DNA from 2 places in the Arthrobacter sp. NPDC058097 genome. Region 1 is predicted to be linked to the other one. Evidence: predicted binding sites of a transcription regulator. Region 1 holds the regulator's gene; the other holds the start of a gene.
The links. Region 1 encodes HrcA, which represses chaperone genes, less so after heat shock. Its sites were predicted from a motif close to TTNGCACTCGNNNNNNNCGAGTGCNAA; they were not measured.

Region 1 (9,566 bases):
GCAGGATGGACAGTTCCGCCTGCGGGTGGATGTACAGCTGTTCGAAGATGAAGCGTGCCAGCGCCACCAGGCGGGCTTCGTCCACCTGGATGCCGGATTCGTTGTTAACTTCGATGCTCATGCGTGCTCTCCCGTCGTTCCCGGGGAACGGAATGCTTGACCCGGTTGCGTTGTGCTTCGTCCCAGATGCTGTAGGCGTTGACGATGTCCCCCACCAGGCGGTGGCGGACAACGTCGGCGGCGTCCAGGACAGAGAAGCTGACATCGTCGATTCCGGTGAGGATCTCCTCGACGATGCGCAGGCCGGAGCGGGTCCCGAACGGAAGGTCCACCTGCGTGATGTCGCCGGTGACCACCATCTTGGAGCCGAAGCCGAGGCGGGTCAGGAACATTTTCATCTGTTCCGGCGTGGTGTTCTGTGCCTCGTCGAGGATGATGAAGGCGTCGTTCAGCGTCCGGCCCCTCATGTAGGCCAGCGGCGCCACCTCGATGGTGCCGGCCGCCATGAGCCGGGGAATGGACTCCGGGTCCATCATGTCGTGCAGCGCGTCGTACAGCGGACGCAGGTACGGGTCGATCTTGTCGCTGAGCGTGCCGGGAAGGAACCCCAGCCGTTCGCCCGCTTCGACGGCGGGGCGGGTGAGGATGATCCGGCTGACTTCCTTCTGCTGCAGCGCCTGCACCGCCTTGGCCACCGCGAGGTAGGTCTTGCCGGTACCGGCCGGGCCGATTCCGAAGATCACCGTGTTCGCGTCGATGGCGTCCACGTAGTTCTTCTGGTTCAGCGTCTTGGGCCTGATGGTCTTGCCGCGGCTGGACAGGATGTCGTGCGTCAGCACCTCCACCGGATTCTGCAGCGACTGGCTGCGGAGCAGCGAGACCAGCTGCTGGAGAACCGCCGGCGTAATAACGGTGCCGCGGGCCACGAGACCGCGGACCTCGTGAAGCAGGCGCATGATCCGCGGAACGTCGGCGGCGGGTCCGTTGATGGAGAGTTCATTGCCGCGGACGTGGAAACTGACGGCCGGGAACTGGTCCTCGATAAAGCGGAGGGCCTCGTCGTGGCTTCCCAGCGACTGCACCATCTGATCAGAGTTATCGAAGATGACCACCTCCGTCCGGACACCGGGGAGAGTATGGGGGAATTCGCCCGTGGTTCGGTCCCCCGTGTTGAGGCGGCGCTTTCCGTTTGCTGATTCAGTCATGGTGACGGCCCTCAGGCCTTAGGTTCCCTCCAGTTCGGAATAACTCGTTTGCGTCCTTACATCTTACGCCAGCGCACGCCCCGGCCTGCCGTCCCGGAAGGTCACGGCGGACCGCATTTCCGTAACGCGTTCCCGCAATTAGGTATCAACTTTGTATCGGCCTCATATCGTTCCCGTTGCAGTTCGGCCGCCTGCCGCGAAAGGCACCCAGCGCCGCAATGTCTCGTGTAATGCTGGAAAAGGAGCTCGCCGGCAACGGTCCGGCGTGCCCGCACACAACTGCTCATTCGAAGGGATCGCCAGCATCAGTCAGCCAGGAACTCCGGGCCGGAAAGTACCGAGGACGCGCTCCGTGCTGCTGTCCGCGCTGCTTCCGGCTGCCCTGCTGCTGTCCGGGTGCATCGCCGATCCCGATCCCTCGGTGACGTCCGCGAACTCCCCGACGTCCTCCTCGCGCCGGGCCGCCGGCACGGACGGCGTCCCCACCACCAGCGCCCCGCTGGAGACAACGCAGTCGTCCAACAAGGCGCCGGTCTACTGGATCGGGCGGAGCAACAGCAACGTCTTCCTGTACCGCGAGTTCCGCGACGTTCCTGACGACGAGAACCCGATCACCCGGGCCCTGCGCGCCATGATGTCCGAGACGCCGCTGGATCCCGACTACTTCACGCCGTGGCAGAACCCCAAGAACCTCGCGACGTCGATCTCGGGCACCAACGTCATCACCGTGGACGTTTCCGCGGATGCCTTCAACAGCAACCTCGACGCGGACATGGCCCAGCGGGCCATCCAGCAGCTGGTGTACACCGCTACCGCCGCCGGTGCCAGCTCGGGCCTGATTGACGCAGGCCAGCAAATCGAAGTGGTCATCCTGGTGGACGGGCACACGGACTATCTGGCGTTCAAGCACGTCAAGCTCGGTGCCCCCACGTCCCGCAGCGCCGGAATGGTGGCGCCGGTGTGGATCATTGATCCGCAGGAAGGCACCGAAGTCGGCGACGGCCGGGTCAAGATCTCCGGGCGCAGCACCGTCCCCAACGGCAAGCTCCACTGGCGCATCCTCAAAGTCCAGGACAACGGCGACAAGGAGAGCTACCTGACCGGGGAAGCCAGGGCCGCGGCTGATCCCGGCGCCTCCGGGATCTTCGGCATCACGGTGAACCTCGCGCCCGGGAACTATGAGGTACGGGTTTCCCAGCTCGACCCCGGCAAGCCCGAGGACGAACTCAACGTGGACTCGCGCGGGTTCGCCGTCCGCTAGCATCACCGACCGCCAGGTTGGCTGGCTACCGGTCCCCGCCCACTAAAAGTGCGCTGAACCTACCAGCGGCCCAGGACGTCGCTGGCAACCACGACGCCGGCCGGTCCCGCAGTCGACGACCGCAGCACGTGCGGTCCCAACAGTGCCGTCACGGCCCCGGCGCTGCACAGCCGGGTGACCTCGCGGGGGCTGATGCCCCCTTCCGGACCAACAATCAGGAAAATTTCGACGGCTCCGGCCGCGTCCTGGCGCTCCTCGGACCACCTGCCAAGAACCCGCCGCAGCGGCGTAACAGCGTCTTCGTGCAGGATCACGGCGAGGCCTGCTTCCGCCACTTCCCTGGCCAGGGCCTGGGTGTCGACGGCGGGCCGCACCTCGGGGATCCAGGCGCGGCGCGCCTGCTTGGCGGCCGCCGTCACGGCGGACTGCCATTTCCCGTGTGCCTTCGCTGCCCGCTCACCCTTCCACCTGACGATGGAGCGTTCCGACTGCCAGGGGATCACGGCGTCGATCCCCAGCTCGGTGGCGGTTTCGATCGCCAGCTCGTCCCGGTCGCCCTTGGCGAGAGCCTGCACGAGCACAAGGCGCACGTCCGGCCGCGGTTCAAGGCTGACGGACGTGCATTCGACCGTCAGTTCGGCCGCGGCAGCATCCGTCACGGTGCCAGTGATGCGTTTCCCCGCGCCGTCGGCAATGTCCACCTGTTCCCCGACGGCCAGGCGCTTGACGGTCACCGCATGGCGGGCCTCGGCGCCGTCGAGGACGAACACCGAGCCGGGTGCTGTGCTGTCCAGCGCGCCGGCCGGCGTGAAGAATACGGGGTTGCTCACCGCTACAGGTTACCGAGGCGGTCCCGCAGCTTGGCGAAGACGCCGCCGCTCGCTGCGAGCTTGCCCTCGGAGAACTGCTCGCCGCGGAGCTTTGCCAGTTGCCGGAGCAGGTCCTCCTGGGCGGGGTCGAGCTTGGACGGTGTTTCCACCTGCAGGTGGACCTTGAGGTCGCCGCGGCCGTAGCCTCGCAGGTGGGTGACCCCGAGTCCGCGCAGGGTGATGATCTCGCCGGACTGCGTGCCCGCCTTGACGTCGATCTCCTGCTTGCCGTCGAAGGTCTCCAGGCTCAGTTCCGTGCCGAGGGCAGCGGCGGTCATGGGGATGTTCAGGGTGGCGTGGAGGTCGTCGCCCTCGCGGATGTAGGTGGGGTCGTTGTTGACCCGGATTTCCACGTAGAGGTCGCCGGACGGGCCGCCCGCGGGGCCGGCCTCACCCTGGCCGGAGAGCTGGATCCGTGTTCCGGTGGCCACACCGGCCGGGACCTTGATGGTCAGGGAACGGCGGCTGCGGATGCGGCCCTGGCCGCTGCATTCGTTGCAGGGGTCCTTGATGACCGTGCCGAAGCCTTCGCAGGAACCGCAGGGGGCCGCGGTCATGACCTGACCGAGGATGGAACGGACCGCCCGCTGCACCTGGCCGCTGCCGCCGCAGATGTCGCAGCGTTCGGGGTGGCTGCCTTCGCGGCAGCAGGAGCCTTCACAGGTGGGGCAGGTGACGGCTGTGTCCACTTCCAGCTTCTTGTTGACGCCGAAGACGGCATCGCGCAGGTCGATCCGGACGCTGATGAGCGCGTCCTGGCCGCGGCGGACGCGGGACGCGGGCCCGGAGGTTCCGCCGGCACCGAAGAAGGTGTCAAAGATGTCCTGGAACGCGAAGCCCTGGCCGGCGTAGCCGCCGCCGAAGCCGTTGTCGGTCCCGTTCTCGTTGCCGGTGGTGTCGTAGACCCTGCGCTTCTGGGGATCGGACAGCACCTCATAGGCGTGGGTGACGGCCTTGAACCGTTCAGCGGCGTCTTCCCCGGGATTGACGTCCGGGTGAAGCGAGCGGGCCAGCTTGCGGTAGGCCTTTTTGATCTCCTCGCCGGTGGCTTCCGGGGAGACTCCAAGAACGTCGTAGTGGCTGCTCAAAGTTCGTATCTCTTCCTGGTTGTTCTGCCTGGGGTCAAAGGATGTCCGGGGCGTGCGGTCACGGGCCCAGAATCCTCGAAAGGTAGCGGGCCACCGCGCGGACGGCGGCCATGGTGGTGGGATAGTCCATCCGGGTGGGGCCGAGGATGCCCACCTTGGCGGTGGCGTCGGGGCCGTAGCCGGTGGCCACCACCGACGCCTCGGCCAGCCCGTCGTAGGGGTTTTCACGGCCGATGCTGACGGCCACGCCGCGCGGGTCCTGCGCCATGTCGCTCAGGAGCCGCAGCATCACCACCTGTTCCTCGAGCGCTTCCAGCACGGGCCCGATGCTGAGCGGGAAGTCCACGTTGGACCGCGCCAGGTTGGCCGTTCCTGCGAGCACCATCCGGTCCTCCCGGCTGTTGTGGGCGAGACCTTCCAGTCCCTTGCCCAGGGCCATGGCAACGGGGCGTTCGGCCGGCGTGCAGCCGGCCACGACAGCGGCCAGATGCTGGGGCAGGATGGCCACCGGCGTTCCGGCCACACCGGTCAGGAACCGGGTGCGCAGGGCGGCGAGCGTGTCGTCTGACAGATCCTGCCCGGCGTCGACCACGCGCTGGTCAACTTTGCCGGAGTCGGCGATGAGGACTATCAGCACCTTCCGCGGCGCCAGCAGCACGAATTCGATGTGCCGCACCACGGCGCGGCTCAGGTGCGGGTACTGCACGACGGCGACCTGGTTGGTCAGCTGGGACAGGAGCCGGGCCGTGCGGTCCAGGACGTCGTCAAGGTCCTCCGACCCCTCGAGGAGGGTCTGAATGGCGCGCTTCTCAGCCGGGGACAACGGCTTGACGGCGGAAATCTGGTCGACGAACAGGCGGTAGCCCTTGTCCGTGGGAATCCTGCCTGCGCTGGTATGCGGCGCAGTGATGAGGCCCTCGTCCTCCAGGGCCGCCATGTCGTTTCGGATGGTGGCGCTGGATACGCCCAGATGGTGCCGTTCCACCAGGGCCTTGGAGCCGACGGGCTCGCGGGAATGGACATAGTCCTCCACGATGGCGCGCAGCACCTCAAGCCTGCGTGGTTCGCTCACAGTCCACCTCCTTTTGGCCTTGACCGCGCCGGGCGTTAATCCTGCCCGCCGGCGCTGTGGTTAGCACTCGACATGCCTAAGTGCTAACAAGTCTAATATGACTCGCCGCGTTGTTAGCATTGGTACCGCTCCGGGCGAAATTCCGGGCGCCTGTCCCCCGGCGGCATGACCGCGGCCGGAGCGGCTCCTTCCTAGTGCAGAGCGGTGAACGAATGCAGTATCAGACCTGGGGCCCGCAGGAGATGGCAGCGCCCGCCAAGAACAGCCTGCCGGAGGTGCCGGTGGAGCGCGGCATGGTGCTCGAGGACGTCCAGTCCGGCTGGGTGGGCGCGGTGACACGGGTGGAGAAGTCCGGCGGCATGCACGTGGTGGCGCTTGAGGACCGCCGCGGAAAGTCCCGGTCCTTCAAACTGGGCTTCGGCTTCCTCCTCGAAGGCCAGCCGATCCGCCTGATGCCCCCTGCCCCCAAGGCGAAGCCCGCCGGGCAGGGCACGGCCAACCGGACGGCGTCGGGCTCGGTGCGGGTGGAAGGGCAGCGGGCACAGGTGGCCAAGGCCAGCCGGATCTGGGTCGAAGGCAAGCATGACGCCGAACTCGTGGAAAAGGTCTGGGGCGACGACCTCCGCGTGGAGGGCATCGTCGTCGAACCTCTTCATGGCATCGATGACCTGGCAGCAGCCGTTGCCTCCTTCCGCCCCGGTCCCGGCCGCAGGCTGGGTGTCCTGGTGGACCACCTGGTCCCCGATTCCAAGGAATCCAGGATCGCCGACGCCGTGATGGCATCCCCCGGCGCCACCGGGAACGTGCTGATCGTCGGCCACCCGTACGTCGACGTCTGGCAGGCGATCCGGCCGTCGGTGCTCGGCATTCCACAGTGGCCGGTGGTGCCGCGCGGCACGGACTGGAAGACCGGGATCCTCACCGCCTTCGGCTGGCCGCATGAGACCAAGGAGGACATTGGCCTCGGCTGGCAGAAACTCCTCGGCGCCGTGCGCACCTACGCTGACCTTGAGCCCGCCCTGCTGGGCCGGGTGGAAGAGGTCATCGATTTCCTTACAGTTCCGTAGCGTCGGCCCGGCGATTCGGCGTTCGGCCCGCGATTGCCCGTACAGCCCGGTATCCTTGGTACGGCGTCACCGCACCGCGGGCCCGGCGCCGTATCAAAGCACCAACGCACCAACGCACCAACGCAAGCTAAAGGAAGACACCGTGGCAGAAGACGCTCGCGACCGCAGGGACACACAGTCCGGCCAGGACCTGCCCCAGTACCATGGCGTTCCGGCCAATGCGCTTCCGCTGACGGCCAGCGAGGACCGGCAGTGGGCCACCCTGGCGCACTTCGGCGGCATCCTCGGCTGCGTTCCGGCGCTGCTGATCTACCTCATCTTCCGCGACCGCGGCCCGTTCACCGCGCAGGAGTCCAAGGAAGCCCTCAACTTCACCCTGCCGCCCACCATTGCGGCCTTCGTAGCCAATCTGCTGGTGCTGCTTCCGGTCGTCGGCAACCTGTTCGCGGTCGTGGCCACACTCATCTGGATTGCGCTGACCTGCTTCGCGGTGTCCGCCGGCGTCCACGTCAACAAGGGCCAGCCGCACCGCTACCAGTACAACCTGCGCTGGATCAAGTAACCGGCCGGATCAGGCAGGCAAAAAACAACGCGAGGTCAGTTTCAGCCCAATCCGGTAGGGATATTGGGCTGAAAGTGACCCCGCGTTGTTTGTCTGTCGCCGGAACTAGTCCGGCAGGAGCCTGCGGACCACGGCGTCCGCCAGCAGGCGGCCCTTCAGCGTAAGGACGAGGCGGCCCCGGAAGGCATCCTCCGGCACCACGAGGCCGTCGGCGATCAGGCCGGCAACGGCCTTCCTGCCGGACGGCGCCAAGGCAGCCGTTGCGAGCCCCGAGGAAAGCCGGGCCTCCAGCATGACCTTTTCGACAACCCGGGTTTCGTCGTCGAGCGTTTCGCGCCCCGCCGCCGGCGAGACACCTGAGCCGAGCCGGCCGGCGTAGGCGGTGGGGTGCTTGACGTTCCACCAGCGCACTCCGCCAACGTGCGAATGCGCGCCCGGGCCGACGCCCCACCAGTCGTCCCCGCGCCAGTAGGCGAGGTTGTGGCGGCAGGCCTGTTCCGGCGTCGCGGACCAGTTGCTGACCTCGTACCAGTGCAGGCCGGCGTCGTTGATCATCCTGTCGGCGAGCTCGTACTTGTCGGCGTGGTCGTCGTCGTCGATTTCCGGAACTTCGCCGCGGCGGATCTGGGCGGCGAGCTTGGTGCCGTCCTCAATGATCAGTGCGTAGGCGCTGATGTGGTCCGGCTTGTAGGAAAGGGCGGTCTCAAGCGAAAAGCGCCAGTCCTCCATGGATTCTCCGGGCGTGCCGTAGATGAGGTCCAGGCTGACGGCGAGTCCGGCGTCGCGCGCCCACTGCACCACGAGCGGAACGCGGCTCGGCGTGTGGGTGCGGTCGAGGACCTTCAGCACGTGGGGTACGGCGGACTGCATGCCGAAGGACACACGGGTGAAGCCGGCGTCGGCCAGCAGCTTTAGGGATTCCGGCGTGACGGAGTCCGGGTTGGCCTCCGTGGTCACCTCGGCGCCTGGTTCGATCCCCCAGGTGTCGATGGCGGCGCGGAGGATCCGCGCCAGGTCCTCTGCAGGCAGCAGCGTAGGAGTCCCGCCGCCGAAGAACACGGTGCTCAGTTTCCGGGCGGGCAGGCCAGACTCCTCAAGGACCCGCGCGGCAAAGTCCACTTCCGAGATGACGGTGGAGGCGTACGCGTCCTGGGACGCGCCGCCGCCGAGCTCGGTTGCGGTATAGGTGTTGAAGTCGCAGTAGCCGCAGCGCACCGCGCAAAACGGGATGTGCACGTACAGCCCGAAGGCCCGGCTGGCTGCACCGTCGGCCGCCTGCTGCGGCAGCAGGCCGTCCGACGGCGCGGGGTCGCCCAGGGGAAGAACGCTAGGCATGCGTGCGGCCTCCGGAGATTCGGGCCACGGTCATCACTACTTCTTGGCCTTGTCCTTGGATTCGTCGGTGGTGAGGGCTGCGATGAAGGCTTCCTGCGGCACTTCCACGCGCCCCACCATCTTCATGCGCTTCTTGCCTTCCTTCTGCTTTTCCAGCAGTTTGCGCTTACGGGAGATGTCACCGCCGTAGCACTTGGCAAGAACGTCCTTGCGGATGGCGCGGATGGACTCGCGGGCGATGATCCGGGAGCCGATGGCCGCCTGGATGGGCACCTCGAACTGCTGGCGCGGGATGAGTTCGCGCAGCTTGCCGGTCATCATCACGCCGTAGGCGTAAGCCTTGTCCTTGTGGGTGATGGCACTGAAGGCGTCCACCTGTTCGCCCTGGAGCAGGATGTCCACCTTGACCAGGTCGGCGACCTGTTCGCCGTCGGCCTTCCAGTCCAGCGAGGCGTAGCCGCGCGTCTTGGACTTGAGCAGGTCGAAGAAGTCAAAGACGATTTCGGCCAGCGGCATCCAGTACCGCAGCTCGACCCGGTCCTCGGACAGGTAGTCCATGCCGCGCATGACGCCGCGGCGGCCCTGGCAGAGCTCCATGATGGCGCCGACGAACTCGTTGGGGGCCAGGATGGTCGCGGCCACCATGGGTTCGCGGACCTCATTGATCTTGCCGGAGGGGAACTCGCTGGGGTTCGTCACCGTGACCACGTTCTTGTCCTCGAGCGTGACCTCGTAGACCACGTTCGGCGCGGTGGAGATCAGGTCCAGGTTGAACTCGCGTTCGAGGCGTTCACGGACGATCTCCAGGTGCAGCAGGCCGAGGAAGCCTACGCGGAAGCCGAAACCCAGGGCCGCGGAGGTTTCCGGTTCGTAGATCAGGGCTGCGTCGTTCAGCTTGAGCTTGTCCAGCGCGTCGCGCAGCACCGGGTAGTCGGTGCCGTCCAGCGGGTAGAGGCCCGAGAACACCATGGGCTTGGGATCCGCGTAGCCGCTCAGCGATTCCGCGGCGGGCTTGGCGAGGTTGGTGACGGTGTCGCCCACCTTGGACTGGCGGACGTCCTTCACACCGGTGATGAGGTAGCCCACCTCGCCGACACCCAGGCCCTT
Region 2 (14,373 bases), on a different contig from region 1:
TTTGTCTGGAACACCCCGCTGCACGGCATGATGAGCCTCGACGCCGTCGCCCTCGAGGTGGCCGAGTCCACCGACGCCCCGGCCGAGTTCCTCGTTGCCACCGACGCCCGGCGAAAAGAGGTCTACTGGGCGCGCTACACCCTGGTCGCGGGCCAGCTGCCGAAGCTCACGGACGGACCGCACGTCGGCTTCGCCGCGGACCTTCCCGACCTTCCCGCCTACGGCGCGGGCGCGGGGCTGTACCCCGAGGACGTACGCGCCGATCCGGACTTCAGCACCGAACAGCCGGACGCGCTCTACCTGGGGCAGTTCGCACTGGCGAGGCTGGAAGCGGGCGAGAAACTCCTCGACTCCACGCCGCTGTACCTTCGTGAATCGGACGCCCAGGTTCCCGGCCCCCGGAAGCGTGCCCTGTGAAGCCCGAACCGTCCGGAGCGTCCGGCATTCCAGCCCCTGGCGCCGCGCCTGTCCTGCCCCGCCAACTGGCCTCGGGCGTGACCATCCGCGACATGCTCCCTGACGACATCCCGGCCGTCCACGAGTTGGAGGTCCGGCTGTTCCCCGTGGACGCGTGGCCTCTGCAGATGTTTTGGGACGAACTGGTGCAGCCGGAGACGCGCCGGTACCTGGTGGCGGAGGGCCCGGACGGCATCGTCGGCTATGCGGGGCTTATGTGCGTGGAGCCGATCGCCGACGTCCAGACAATTGCCGTCATCCCTGAGTATGAGGGCAAGGGCATCGGCACAGCGCTCCTCACCGACCTGATCGCCGAGGGGCGGCGCCGCGGCGCAGCCGACATCCTGCTCGAGGTCCGCTCCGACAACCCGCGCGCCCAGCAGCTGTACGTCCGCTTCGGCTTCGAGCAGATCCATGTGCGGAAGAAGTACTACCGCGACGGCGTGGACGCCCTGATCATGCGGCTCCAGCTGGAGGACGTGCTGTCCGTGCACAGCGACATCGTGCACGACGCCGGACCCCAGCCCGCGCAGATTGACGAAGCCGGCCGGGCCGGCGAAACCGCTCCGACGGAGGCAGACCAGAAATGAACCGCTCGCAGCCGCTAGTACTCGGCATTGAGTCATCGTGCGACGAAACGGGCGTGGGCATCGTCCGCGGCACCGACCTCCTGACCAACACGGTGTCCTCGTCCATGGAGGAACACGTCCGGTTTGGCGGCGTCATCCCGGAGATCGCCTCGCGCGCCCACCTGGATGCCTTCGTTCCTGCCCTGCAGGCGGCCCTGGCCGAGGCGGACGTGACGCTGGACGAGATCGACGCCATCGCGGTGACGTCCGGTCCGGGGCTGGCCGGCGCGCTGATGGTGGGCGTGTGCGCCGCGAAGGCGCTCGCCGTCGCGACCGGCAAACCGCTCTACGCCATCAACCACCTGGTGGCCCACGTGGGGGTCGGCCTGCTCAACCCCAGTCCCGGCGCTGGAACGGGAACGGAAGCCGGCGCCGGTGGAAAGCCGATCCTTCCTGACAACCTCGGCGCCCTGCTGGTGTCCGGCGGCCATACCGAGATCCTGCGGATCCGCAGCATCACCGACGACGTCGAGCTGCTTGGCTCCACCATCGACGACGCCGCCGGCGAGGCGTACGACAAGGTGGCACGGATCCTGGGACTGGGTTACCCCGGCGGCCCGGCCATCGACCGGCTGGCGCGCGAGGGCAACGCCAAGGCCATCCGGTTCCCGCGCGGGCTGACGCAGCCCAAGTACATGGGCACCGCGGAGGAGCCCGGCCGGCACCGCTACGACTGGTCGTTCAGCGGCCTGAAGACCGCGGTGGCCCGGTGCGTGGAGCAGTTCGAAGCCGCAGGCGAACCCGTGCCGGTGGCGGACATCGCCGCAGCGTTCCAGGAAGCAGTGGTGGATGTCATCACCTCGAAGGCGGTGCTGGCCTGCCGTGAGCGTGGCATCACGGACGTGTTGCTGGGCGGGGGAGTGGCCGCCAATTCTCGGCTGCGGCAGCTGACCGAACAGCGCTGCTCGGCCGCCGGCATTACGCTGCACGTTCCGCCGCTGGACCTGTGCACGGACAATGGTGCGATGGTGGCAGCCCTCGGCGCGCAGTTGGTCATGGCCGGCATCGAACCCAGCGGCATCAATTTCGCGCCGGACTCCTCCATGCCGGTCACCACGGTGTCGGCTAAAAGTGAGTCGCAGAACAGGGCGTTCTCGGCGCTGGGAACGCCCTCAACTGCTACCTAGTTGGGTTACGCCGTCGGGCCGTTCCGCATCTGCTTCACGAGGTCGAGGACCACGGCCTGCAGGTTTCCGCCGCTTTGAGCGGCCACCCGCCGCTGGCGCTGGTACCCGGCGCCCCGGCTGATGATCTTCTCGACGTCGGCCAGCTCATCCGGGCAGCCCAGCTTCGCGGCGATGGGCTCGAGCCGGTTGAGTGTCTCCAGAAGGTGGTCGGTGACCAGCTTCTCGTTGCCCTGGGCGTCGAGGATGATGATGGCGTCCATGCCGTAGCGCGCGGCCCTCCACTTGTTCTCCTGGACGTGCCACGGGGGCATGGTGGGAATACTGCCGCCGGCGTCCAGGATGGTGGAGAATTCGTGGACCAGGCACTGCGTCAGGGCCGCCACGGCACCCACCTCCTCGAGCGTTGCCAGCCCGTCACAGATGCGCATCTCGATGGTTCCGAGGGCCGGCACCGGGCGGATGTCCCAGCGGATCTCCGAGATGGTGTCGATCACGCCGGTGGTGAACATGTCCTGGACGTAGGACTCGTATTCTTCCCAGCTGGCGAACTGGAACGGCAGGCCCGCCGTTGGCAGCTGCTGGAACATCAGCGCCCGCTGCGAGGCGTAGCCGGTGTCCTCGCCGCCCCAGAACGGGCTTGATGCGGACAGGGCCTGGAAATGCGGGAAGTAGTTGACCAGGCCGTCAAGCACGGGGAGCACCTTGTCCCGGCGGTCCAGGCCGACGTGGACGTGAACCCCGTAGATCACCATCTGCCGGCCCCACCACTGCGTGCGGTCGATCAGTTTGGCGTAGCGTTCCTTGTCCGTGACCGGCTGCAGCTGCGGCGGGCTGAACGGGTGGCTCCCGGCGCAGAAGATTTCGACGCCCATCGGGTCCGTGACTTCACGGACGGCGGCCAGGGAGCGGGCGAGGTCTTCCTTCGCTTCCGCGGCGGTCCCGCAGATTCCGGTGACCAGCTCCACGGTATTAAGCAGCAGCTCCTGCTTGATGTGCGGGTGCTCGTCATCCTCGTTCAGCTCGGGATGCCGGGCCACGACCCCGCGCAGGACCTCGTTGGCCACCGACGAAAGTTCACCGGTCTGCGCATCCACCAGCGCGAGTTCCCATTCCACACCAAGAGTTGATTGCCTGGATGAAGCGAAATCAATCTTCATGTGTTCCTCGCTGTGTGTGCTGACGTGGGGTCCGGTCGCCGTCCGTTCCTGGCGAACGGCTGGCAGGGGAACGGTCATCCAAGTCTAGTGCAGGGGTAGCATCGAGTTGATGGCTTGGCTACACGGGGCGCGTGAGAGTCTTCACACAAGCAGCCGCCCCCAAACCCCCAGAAAACATTCCGGTATTGCATGCCCGCGGACTGCGGCAGCGCTCGCGGCGCTGTTCGCTGTTGCGTCGTGCACGGCGCCGCCGTCACCCGGGCCCGGACAAAGCACGACGACGGCGCCCGCGGCTTCCGCTTCCGGCGCACCGAAGGCCCCCCAGACGTCCTTACCGCAGACAGGCGCACCCCAGACAGGTGCGCACAGCCCGGCACCGTCCGCGGCGAAGCCGGCACCGAAGGAAACCGCCGCGCTGGGCTGGGGCCCGCAGCAGCGGGACGCCGACGCTGCCGCCGCGGCAGTGGCAAAAATGACCCTGGAGGAGAAGGCCGGGCAGGTGCTCCTGCCCTTCTACACCGGGCTCGACCACGAGACCCAGGCCGCCACCGTGGAACGCCTGCACCTTGCCGGCTCCATGATCATGGCCGACAACGTGCCCGGCACCGCCACCGGCCTGGTGGACGTCCCCGCGCTGGCCGGCGTGACGCGCAGGCTGGACCAGGCGTCCCGCTCAGGCGGCCGCAGGTGGCCCGGGCTGATCGGCGTCGACCAGGAAGGCGGAGCAGTCAGCCGCGTCGGCGCCCCGCTGACCCGCTGGCCCGCCCCGATGAGCTACGGCGCCGCCGGCAGCGTGCCCCTGGCCGCGGAGGCAGGCACCGGGCTGGCGGCGGAACTCGCGCCGCTGGGCTTCACTGTGGACTTCGCACCCGCGGCCGACGTCACGATGGGCCCCGCCGATCCAACGATCGGTGCCCGGTCCCTGTCCGCCGACCCCCGGGCCGCGGCGTCCCTCAGTGCCGGCTTCGCCAAAGGCATGCTCGCCGGTGGGGTGCTGCCCACCGTCAAGCACTTCCCCGGGCACGGTTCCGTGACCACCGATTCCCACAAGGGTCTGCCGGTCCAGAACGCGACCCTCGCTCAGCTGAAGGCGCGGGACTGGAAGCCGTTCCAGTCCGCGGTCAAGGCAGGCGCGCCCATGATCATGACTGGTCACATCGCGGCGAGGGCCCTCGAGCCCGGCGTCCCCGCGTCCCTCTCGAAGGCAACCTACAAGGCGCTCCGCGGCCTGGGCTTCAAGGGCGTGGCCGTCACAGACGGGCTGAACATGGGCGCGGTGGCCGGCCGTTACCCCCGCGGGTCAGCAGCACCCGCCGCGCTGGCAGCCGGGGCCGACCTGCTGCTGATGCCGGCGGACGCAGCCGCCGCCCATGCCGCCATCGTCAGTGCGGTCAGGGAGGGAAAGCTCCCGCTGTCGCGCCTGGAGGACGCGGCCCGCCGCGTGGTCACCATGATGATCTGGCGCGGACGGACGGCCCGGCCGAAGCCTCCGGCGGCGCCGGGAAGCGGCGAGGCCATGTCCGCGAAAGTCTCGGCCCGGGCCATCACCGTCGTGTCCGGCCGGTGCAAGGGCGCTTCCGTGCGCGGCTCCGTGCGCGTGACAGGGGGCTCGCCGGTGGACCGGGCCCGTTTTGCCGCTGCGGCCAAGGACGCGGGGATCACGGTGGGGTCAACGGGCCCAATGGTCAGCCTCATCGGCTACGGCGCCGGCCCTGCGAACGGCGATATTGCGGTGGCACTGGACGCACCGTGGTCCCTGGCACAGTCCGCCGCACCGACCAAGATCGCCCTCTACGGCCGGACGCCCGGAGCGTACAAGGCGCTGCTGGCTGTCCTGGCGGGGAAGGCCACCGCCCCCGGAAAGCTGCCGGCCGCCGTCGGGCCCTACCCTCCCGGCACCGGATGCAGGTAATAAAGGCCGTGCCGCCGTTTAATGGAGGGGTGCCGATTCTGAATAAAGACATGACCCTGTGCATCTCCCTCTCGGCCCGGCCGAGCAACAACGGGACCCGCTTCCACAACCACCTGTATGACCAGCTGGGCCTGAACTGGATCTACAAGGCCTTCGCGCCCACCGACCTCGCCCAGGCGATCGCGGGTGTCCGGGGTTTGGGGATCCGGGGCTGCGCCGTCTCCATGCCCTACAAGGAGGACGTGATCGCCCTGGTGGACGCCATGGACCCGTCCGCCAAGGCCATCGACTCCGTCAACACCATCGTCAACGACGGCGGCCGGCTCACCGCGTACAACACGGACTACACGGCGATTGAGCAGCTGCTGCAGCGCAATGCCGTACCTGCAGAGTCATCGGTGCTGCTCAAGGGTGCGGGCGGCATGGCCAAGGCGACGGCCGCGGCGCTGCGCGACGCCGGGTTCAAGGACGTGACCATCATCGCCCGCAACGAAGCAGCCGGCCGGGCGCTCGCAGACCTCTACGGCTTCGGCTGGCGCGCGGAGCTCGGCACCGGCCCCGAGGCCACAGCGGACATGGTCATCAACGTCACGCCCGTCGGAATGGCCGGGGGACCGGAGGCCGATGCGCTGTCCTTCCCTGCCGAAACCATCGACGCCGCCAAGGTGGTCTTCGACGTGGTTGCCCTGCCGGCCGAGACGCCGCTCATCAAGGCTGCGCGGGAAGCCGGCAAGCAGGTCATCACCGGCGCCGAAGTGGCCACCATCCAGGCTCTGGAGCAGTTCGTGCTGTACACGGGCATCCGTCCCACCGACGACCAGGTCCGGGACGCCGAGGCGTTCGTCCGCGCCCAGTAGGCAGTACGGCCCGGCAGCTATACAGGCTCCACGGAGACAGCCACTCTTTCTTCCCCGATCCGGGTGAGGACCAGGGTGGCTGTCTTCTTGCCCGCAGCCTTGCCTGCTGCCTTGCCCCCGGGCAGCAGCTGCTTGCGCAGCTCCTCCGGGGTGACGGACATGCCGCGCTTCTTGATGTCCAGAACGCCGATGCCGTTCTCCCGGACCCAGGTTTTGAGCGCCTTGACGTTGAACGGCATGACCTCCAGGACCCGGTAAGCCCGGGCAAACGGGGTGTCCAGCAGCTCCGGGGCGCAGATGTAGGCGATGTGCTCGTCCACGAGGTGGCCGCCCAGGTCCAGGGCCAGGTCGGCCACGAGTCCCGCACGGATGACTGCGCCGTCCGGCTCGTACAGGAAACCCTCCACCGGCCCCACGGGGGCAACGGGCCCGCCGTCGAACTCCTCACCGCTGGTGAGTTCGGCGGCTCCCTCCGCGCCGATGACCAGGGCGGCCCGGCGGATCCCGGGCCTGGCCACGGCGTTGAACCACAGCGTGACCTCGGTGACGTCGCCGCCCACCGAGACCCACTGCGCCTCACAGCCGGCAGGCACCGAATCGTGCGGCATGCCCGGCCCCATTTTCACGCCGACGGCGCGCCCCGCGGCGGCCAGTGACTCCACGAACGACAGCGGGGGAGAGAACGCCTCGGGGTCCCAGATCCGCTTGGTGCCGGATGTGGTGGTGGTGCGCCGGGCAGGGTCCAGCCAGACGCCGGCGCCGTCCTCCAGCGCCACCGACGTAGCGTCCGAATGGACCACCGTGGCGTGCGGAAAGGGGATGAGGTTGATGGTGGCGCAGGCGGCCGTGGTCTCGTCGAGCTCCACGGCGGTCACGGCAATGTCCAGTGACGCCAGGGCCATGGCATCCGCGCCGAGCCCGCAGCCGAGGTCCGCAACGTGGCGGACGCCCGCCCGGGCAAAGCGCTGAGCATGCCGGGCTGCGACGTTGAGCCGGGTGGCCTGCTCCAGTCCGGCCTGGGTGAAGAGCATCTGCCGGGCAAACTCGCCGAACTTGGCCTCGGCCCGGGTCCGCAGCCGTGACTGCGTCAGGACGGCGGAGACGAGTTCGGGGGAGTGGCCGGCCTTGCGCAGGCTCGTGCTGAGGGCGAAGGACTCGTCCTCCCGGTAGGGTCCGAGCGAGGCCAGCAGCTCCCATCCTTCTTCCGTAAGGAGCGGGGCGATCTGGTCCTGCGGTGCGTCAGACATGGGATCAAGCCTAGTGGAGCCGCCGGCCCGGCCTCTTCCCGATAGGGTGGTCTGAATGGAATCCAGCGAAACGCCCACCCCCGGTCAGCCCGAAAGCTCCAACCCCGGCCCGGTGCAGCATAGCCGACTGGTCCGGTATGCACGCCCGGTGCTGATCGGCGGCGCCGTTATCGCCCTCGTCTGCCTTGTCCTGCTGGTGATCATCTTCCTGCTGGACTCCTTCAACGCCACCGTCTACTCGGTGGGCGGCAAGAACATCAGCGACGCCACCGAGGAAGCCCGGCAGATCCGCGACCTGTACCTGGGCGCGCGTGTTGGCGGCATCGTGGTGCTCATCGTGTCGGCCGTGATCGCGGCGGCGGCCGCCGTCGTGCTTGTCCGCGACCAGCGGAAAGCGGGGGACGGGGACGCCGACGGCGGCGAGGACCTGGGGTTTGACGACCTTGCCGGGCGCTGAACGAAAGGCCCGCCCGGGTTACGGCGGATGAAATTCTGGCACTCACCTTGACCGAGTGCTAACCCCTTACATAGAGTCATCATTAGCACTCTCCCTACGAGGGTGCTAACACACGAAGAACTGCCAGCCTGGCTGCTGCCGGCACCGCGACGACGGTCTGCCGCCAAGGCGCAACAGTTTTTATGTCCATGAATTTTGACGAAAAGGAGAGGTCCGAGTGTCGGTCTCTATTAAGCCTCTTGAGGATCGTATTGTTGTCCGCCCGCTCGAAGCCGAGCAGACCACGGCTTCCGGCCTGGTCATCCCGGACTCCGCACAGGAGAAGCCGCAGGAAGGCGAAGTTGTCGCAGTAGGCCCCGGCCGCTTCGAAGACGGCAACCGCGTACCGGTCGACGTAGCCGTTGGCGACGTCGTCATCTACTCCAAGTACGGCGGAACCGAAGTCAAGACCGGCGGCACCGAGTACCTCGTGCTCTCCGCCCGCGACGTTCTGGCGATCGTCGTCAAGTAACTCTTTGGATCCCCGTGCCGCTGCCCGCGTCTGATTTCATTCCGACCGGGCGGCTGCACGGGGTTCTGTCTTGAAAGGACAAACCATGGCAAAGCAGCTTGCGTTTAACGACGCTGCCCGCCGGTCGCTTGAAGCCGGCATCGACAAGCTCGCCAACACGGTCAAGGTGACCCTTGGTCCCCGCGGCCGCAACGTCGTGCTGGACAAGAAGTGGGGTGCCCCCACCATCACCAACGACGGCGTGACCATCGCCCGGGAAGTCGAGCTGGACGACCCGTACGAGAACCTTGGCGCCCAGCTGGCCAAGGAAGTCGCCACCAAGACGAACGACGTCGCCGGTGACGGCACCACCACCGCAACCGTGCTCGCCCAGGCACTGGTCAAGGAAGGCCTGCGCAACGTTGCCGCCGGCGCCGCTCCGGGCCAGATCAAGCGCGGCATCGAGGTCTCCGTCGAGGCCATCGCCGCCCGCCTGCTGGAGAACGCCCGTCCGGTCGAGGGCAGCCAGGTGGCCAACGTTGCCGCCATCTCCGCCCAGAGTGACGAGGTGGGCGAGCTGCTCGCGGAGGCATTCGGCAAGGTCGGCAAGGATGGTGTGATCACCATCGAGGAATCCTCCACCACACAGACCGAGCTGGCTCTGACCGAAGGCATGCAGTTCGACAAGGGCTACCTGTCCCCGTACTTCATCACCGACACCGAGCGCCAGGAAGCCGTCCTCGAGGACGCCCTCATCCTGATTAACCAGGGCAAGATCTCCTCCGTGCAGGAATTCCTGCCGCTGCTGGAGAAGGCGCTGCAGAGCTCCAAGCCGCTGTTCATCATCGCCGAGGACGTCGACGGCGAGGCCCTGTCCACGCTGATCGTCAACCGCATCCGCGGCACCCTGAACGTGGTTGCCGTCAAGGCTCCGGGCTTCGGCGACCGCCGCAAGGCCATGCTGCAGGACATCGCGACGCTGACCGGCGCCCAGGTTGTGTCCCCGGAACTGGGCCTGAGCCTGGACTCCGTGGGCCTCGAGGTGCTGGGTACCGCCCGCCGCATTACGGTGACCAAGGACAACACCACCATCGTCGACGGCGCCGGTTCGGCCGAGGACGTAGCGGCACGCGTTGCCCAGCTGCGTGCCGAGCTGACCCGCACCGATTCCGACTGGGACCGGGAAAAGCTGCAGGAACGCCTGGCCAAGCTGGCTGGCGGCATCGGCGTGATCAAGGTCGGCGCAGCCACCGAGGTTGAGCTGAAGGAAAAGAAGCACCGCATCGAGGATGCAGTGTCCTCCACCCGCGCCGCCCTCGAAGAAGGCATCGTGGCCGGCGGCGGTTCCGCCCTGATCCACGCGCTGAAGGCACTCGACGAGGACCCGGCCGTCACGGCACTCGAAGGTGACGCGGCCGCCGCCGTCGGCATCGTCCGCCGTGCACTGGTCCAGCCGCTGCGCTGGATCGCCCAGAACGCCGGCCACGACGGCTACGTTGTGACCGCCCGGGTCGCCGAGCAGGACAACAACCACGGCTTCAACGCCAAGTCCGGCGAGTACGAGGACCTGATCGCCGCTGGCGTCATTGATCCCGTCAAGGTCACCCGTGCAGCACTGCGCAACGCGGCTTCCATCGCCGCGCTGGTGCTCACCACCGAAACCCTCGTGGCTGAAAAGCCCGCCGAGGAAGACGAGCACGCAGGCCACAGCCACTAGGCTGCAGCCCGCTCCGCGGTGTCAAAGGGAGGCCCGTCCAGCTGCTGCTGGCCGGGCCTCCCTTGCGTTTCCCTGGCCCCTGTTTCCCGGGCCACCGGGCCACCTGGCCCGTGGCGTGTGGGGGGGCTTGCGCTAGCGCCGGGCGCGAAGGGCCTGCCGCCGCAGCCGGTGCGCGTCGCCGTCGGGAAGCCGTTTGGTGACCAGCCGGTAAAAGTACAGGACCGCGACGGCGGCGGCCACGATGCCGCCCAGGTTCACCAGCAGCTGCAGGGCTGACCCGGCCGCCTTGGTGACTTCGCCAAGGACCAGCGCCACGGCTACGAAGCCGGCAGCGGGCACGGTGGTCACGGAAATGAAGACGCCGATCAGGGCGGCCGAGCGTCCGCTGATGACCGAAAGCATTCCGGCGGCTCCGGCGAGGACGGCCACGATCAGCGAGAACGGTCCAGGGTGGTAGATGAACTCGGCCGCCGAGGCCCGGTCCAGCACGTCCCGCGGAAAGAGGCCCAGCGGCAGCGCCAGCCAGGTGATCAGGGCTGTGATCAGCATTGCTGCGGGGAAGCCGACGCCCAGGGCAACCGCCGCGCGCCCGCCGAGCCTCCAGTTTCGGCGCACCACGGCAACCGCCAGTGCAGCGAGCGGTCCGAACTCGGGTCCCACGGCCATGGCCCCGACGATGGCAATGGTGGAGTCCGTGACGATGCCGATCGCTGCGAGCAGGGTGGCCAGCACAAGGAACGACAGGAGGGTCCAGCTAAGCCGGGACTCCTCACCGGTCTGCCGCGACACCTCGTCCCAGATGACGGTGTCGGCGCCTTCTCCGGGGGCGGCCTCCTCGGCCTTGTCTGCCCGGTCGGACAGAACCAGGTCCGGGGCTGTCAGGGCAATGGAACCCACGCTCCCAACGTTTAGGGCGCGGAGCTTCTCCATCAGCTCCTCCACCGATTCCCGGGCAACGTGCACCAGGAGCACGTCGCCTTTGGGAAGGATCGAGGCACCTGCGTGCAGTGCAACCTCGGCCGTGCCAGCCTGCTGCTGGCACAGGTCCGCCACGAGTGTGGTCAGTTCTGCCGGTACGCAAATCCGCATCTGGACGATCACCTGACACTCCAATCCACGCACCAAATTCCCCTAGGCACCGACTCTATAGTGCCCAGAAAACCGGAATCCTCCCTGTTGAGAGGCCGGTCACACCCGGCGCGTTGGATTCGTCCCGAATGTCACGAATCGGTAACATAGGTGCTTTGTGCTGCCGTTTGAGGGGTTATCTGTGCCAGAAGCGAGATCGACGGACCCGCTGAAAAGCATGCCGCGCGAGGAGCGGGCCGGAAAAGAAAACCATGAGCCGAGGGCTGCCCGCCTGAAGGCCAAGCCGGGCTACCGCCCCGAGGTCCAGGGCCTCCGCGCCCTGGCAGTGCTCATGGTGGTCACCTACCACGTCTGGCTTGGCCGGGTTTCCGGCGGCGTGGACATCTTCCTCCTCATCTCCGCGTTCCTCCTGACCATGTCCTTCGTCCGCAAGGTGGAGAAGGGCACGCCGCTGCGCCTCGTGAGCCACTGGCTGCACCTCTTCAAGCGGCTGATCCCGGCCGCCGTCGTCGTGATCCTCGGTGTGCTGGCCGGAACCTGGCTGGTCCTGCCGCAGAGCCGCTGGCCCGACGTCCTCAATGAGGCCTGGGCATCCCTGCTCTACGGGCAGAACTGGCTGCTGGCCAACACCGCGGTGGACTACTACGCACAGGACCACTCCGGAGCCAGCCCGCTCCAGCACTTCTGGTCGCTGTCCATCCAGGGCCAGGTCTTCATTCTTTGGCCCCTCATCTTCGCCGGCTCCGCGCTGGTGTGGCGGCTGCTGCGGCGCCGGCGGGACGTCAGCTACCGGACCGTCCTGATGGTTGCCTTCGGCGGCATCTTCACCGCTTCCCTGGTGTTCTCGATCGGCCAGACCGCCAGCAACCAGGCCTACGCCTACTTCGACACCCGGACCCGGCTGTGGGAGTTCGCGCTGGGGTCATTGCTGGCCCTGGCGCTGCCCTACCTGAAACCGGGCAAGGCGCTGCGCGTGGTCCTGGGCTGGGCCGGCCTGGCCGCCATGATTTCGTGCGGCCTGCTCCTCACCGTGGACCGGTCGTTCCCGGGCTTCATCGCGCTGTGGCCCACGCTGGCCGCGGCTGCCATCATCGTCGCCGGGCAAAGCGGCAGCCGGTTCGGCGTGGACCGCATCCTCTGCTCGAAACCCCTCGTGGCTTTGGGGGACAACTCCTACGCCCTGTACCTCTGGCACTGGCCGGTCCTGGTGCTGTCACTTGCGGCCACCGGCATCGAAAAGCCCAACCTGGTCCAGGGCCTGGCCATTGTGGCAGGTTCAGTGGTCCTGGCCGTGCTGACCACCCGCTTCGTCGAGAAGCCCCTGCGCGAATGGCACTGGCCGCAGCTGCGCGCCTGGCGCACCGCCGTCGTAATTGTTGCCTGCGGCGCCCTGCTGGCCGGTCCGGTCGCGCTGTGGCAGACCAGGCTGAACGCCGAGGAGGCGGCGGCAGCGGCGCAGCCGCGCGAGCTGACTCCCGGAGCCGCCGCGCTGGCGCCGGAAAACGCCGGCAAGCCGACGCCGGAAGCCACCGTGATCCCGGCCCCGGCCGCCATGAAAAACGAGTGGGCGGACATCGACGGGCTGTGCACCGACCAGAACGTCCCCAGCGACCCGCTGCTCAACGGCTGCCTGCAGAACAGCAAGCCGGACAAGGTCACCAAGCGGATCGTGGTACTGGGTGACTCCCACGCGCAGCAGTACATGGCCGCGCTCGGCCCCATCGCCAGGGACCATGGCTGGGAGGTGGTCACCCTCCTGAAGGGCAACTGCCGGTTCGGCGCCGAATCCCCGGAACGCGACGCCGACTGCAACGCGTTCAACAAGGCCAGCGCCGCGTACGTCATGGAGCACAAGCCGGACGCGGTGTTCACCGTGGCGTCACTCACGCACAAGGAAGCCCCGTTCGAAACCGAGGTGCCCGGCTACCTGGAGGGCATCAAGCCGTTCACCGACGCCGGGATCGACGTGGTGGGCGTCCGGGACAACCCCCGCTTCGCCATCAACATGCCCGAGTGCGTCCAGAAGTACGGCACCGCCGCGCCGGAGTGCAACCCGCCGCTGGGTGAGTCCCTGGCCGCCAGGTCCCCGCTGGATGCGTACCGGGGCAAGGTGGACGGGCTGCGCCTGATGGACATGAGCGACTTCATCTGCGCGGACGGCATCTGCCCGGCCGTGGTGGGCAACGTCTACGTCTACAAGGACGACAACCACCTCACCAAGACCTACGTCCAGTCCATGATTCCGATGTTCGAGAAGCGGCTCCTGGCGTCCACGGGGTGGAAATAGGGGCCCACGCTCGCGGGGTTCCCTGGCCGAGCTTGCGAGGTTAGGTAGCGAGTGGGGAGTGCCGTTGCTCACAATGCCGGCATGGAATATGGCGATGGCCGCCAAGGTTCTAGTATTAATTCAATTCCTCCAGAACCACCTCCTGGCCCCGCTTTAACCAGCACAGGGCCAACCCTGCACAGGCCAGTCCCGTAATGACGGGCTGGTCATCGGCTGCAACCCCTACCCGTGAACCTGTAAACCAAGGTAAGAGGCGCACTCATGACCCAGCCCGAGCACGACCCCTTCGGCTTCATCGGCCTGACGTACGACGACGTCCTGCTGCTTCCCGGCCACACCGACGTGATCCCCTCCGAGGCCGACACATCGTCCCGGATCTCCAAGCGCATCTCCGTCCAGACGCCGCTGCTTTCCGCAGCCATGGACACCGTCACCGAATCCCGGATGGCCATCGCCATGGCCCGCCAGGGCGGCCTCGGCGTGGTCCACCGCAACCTCGCGATCGACGACCAGGCCGACCAGGTGGACCGCGTCAAGCGCAGCGAGTCGGGCATGATCACCAACCCGCTCACCATCGGCCCCGAGGCCACGCTGCAGGAACTCGATGAGCTGTGCGCCCGTTACCGCGTCTCCGGCCTTCCCGTGGTCGACGACGGCAACCGCCTCCTCGGCATCGTCACCAACCGCGACACCCGCTTCGTGCCGGAGTCCGACTTCCCGATCCGCCTGGTCAGCGACGTCATGACCAAGATGCCGCTGGTCACCGGCCACGTCGGCATCAGCCGCGAAGAGGCCTCGCACAAGCTGGCCACGAACAAGATCGAGAAGCTCCCGCTGGTGGACGAGCAGGGGCGCCTGAAGGGCCTCATCACCACCAAGGACTTCACCAAGGCCGAGCAGTACCCGCTGGCCACCAAGGACGACGAGGGCCGGCTGCGCGTCGGTGCC

Region 2: groES (co-chaperone GroES) is a predicted target of HrcA. The motif match lies at 7,878-7,904, and genes of this name have one in related genera.

Annotation. Positions count from the first base shown of each region.
Region 1 is NZ_JBHVSZ010000007.1:64,107-73,672, forward strand. Features, by position in the region: gene ybeY (rRNA maturation RNase YbeY) at 1-121, opposite strand, end outside; gene ACFVTE_RS13310 (PhoH family protein) at 105-1,205, opposite strand; gene ACFVTE_RS13315 (GerMN domain-containing protein) at 1,558-2,466, shown strand; gene ACFVTE_RS13320 (16S rRNA (uracil(1498)-N(3))-methyltransferase) at 2,526-3,296, opposite strand; gene dnaJ (molecular chaperone DnaJ) at 3,299-4,423, opposite strand; gene hrcA (heat-inducible transcriptional repressor HrcA) at 4,482-5,495, opposite strand; gene ACFVTE_RS13335 (DUF3097 domain-containing protein) at 5,708-6,562, shown strand; gene ACFVTE_RS13340 (DUF4870 domain-containing protein) at 6,705-7,124, shown strand; gene hemW (radical SAM family heme chaperone HemW) at 7,230-8,459, opposite strand; gene lepA (translation elongation factor 4) at 8,496-9,566, opposite strand, start outside.
Region 2 is NZ_JBHVSZ010000002.1:87,460-101,832, forward strand. Features, by position in the region: gene tsaB (tRNA (adenosine(37)-N6)-threonylcarbamoyltransferase complex dimerization subunit type 1 TsaB) at 1-417, shown strand, start outside; gene rimI (ribosomal protein S18-alanine N-acetyltransferase) at 510-1,046, shown strand; gene tsaD (tRNA (adenosine(37)-N6)-threonylcarbamoyltransferase complex transferase subunit TsaD) at 1,043-2,212, shown strand; gene ACFVTE_RS04340 (glutamate--cysteine ligase) at 2,218-3,369, opposite strand; gene ACFVTE_RS04345 (glycoside hydrolase family 3 N-terminal domain-containing protein) at 3,479-5,281, shown strand; gene ACFVTE_RS04350 (shikimate 5-dehydrogenase) at 5,311-6,138, shown strand; gene ACFVTE_RS04355 (SAM-dependent methyltransferase) at 6,156-7,385, opposite strand; gene ACFVTE_RS04360 (hypothetical protein) at 7,441-7,842, shown strand; gene groES (co-chaperone GroES) at 8,060-8,353, shown strand; gene groL (chaperonin GroEL) at 8,439-10,049, shown strand; gene ACFVTE_RS04375 (DUF389 domain-containing protein) at 10,182-11,138, opposite strand; gene ACFVTE_RS04380 (acyltransferase family protein) at 11,356-13,425, shown strand; gene guaB (IMP dehydrogenase) at 13,687-14,373, shown strand, end outside.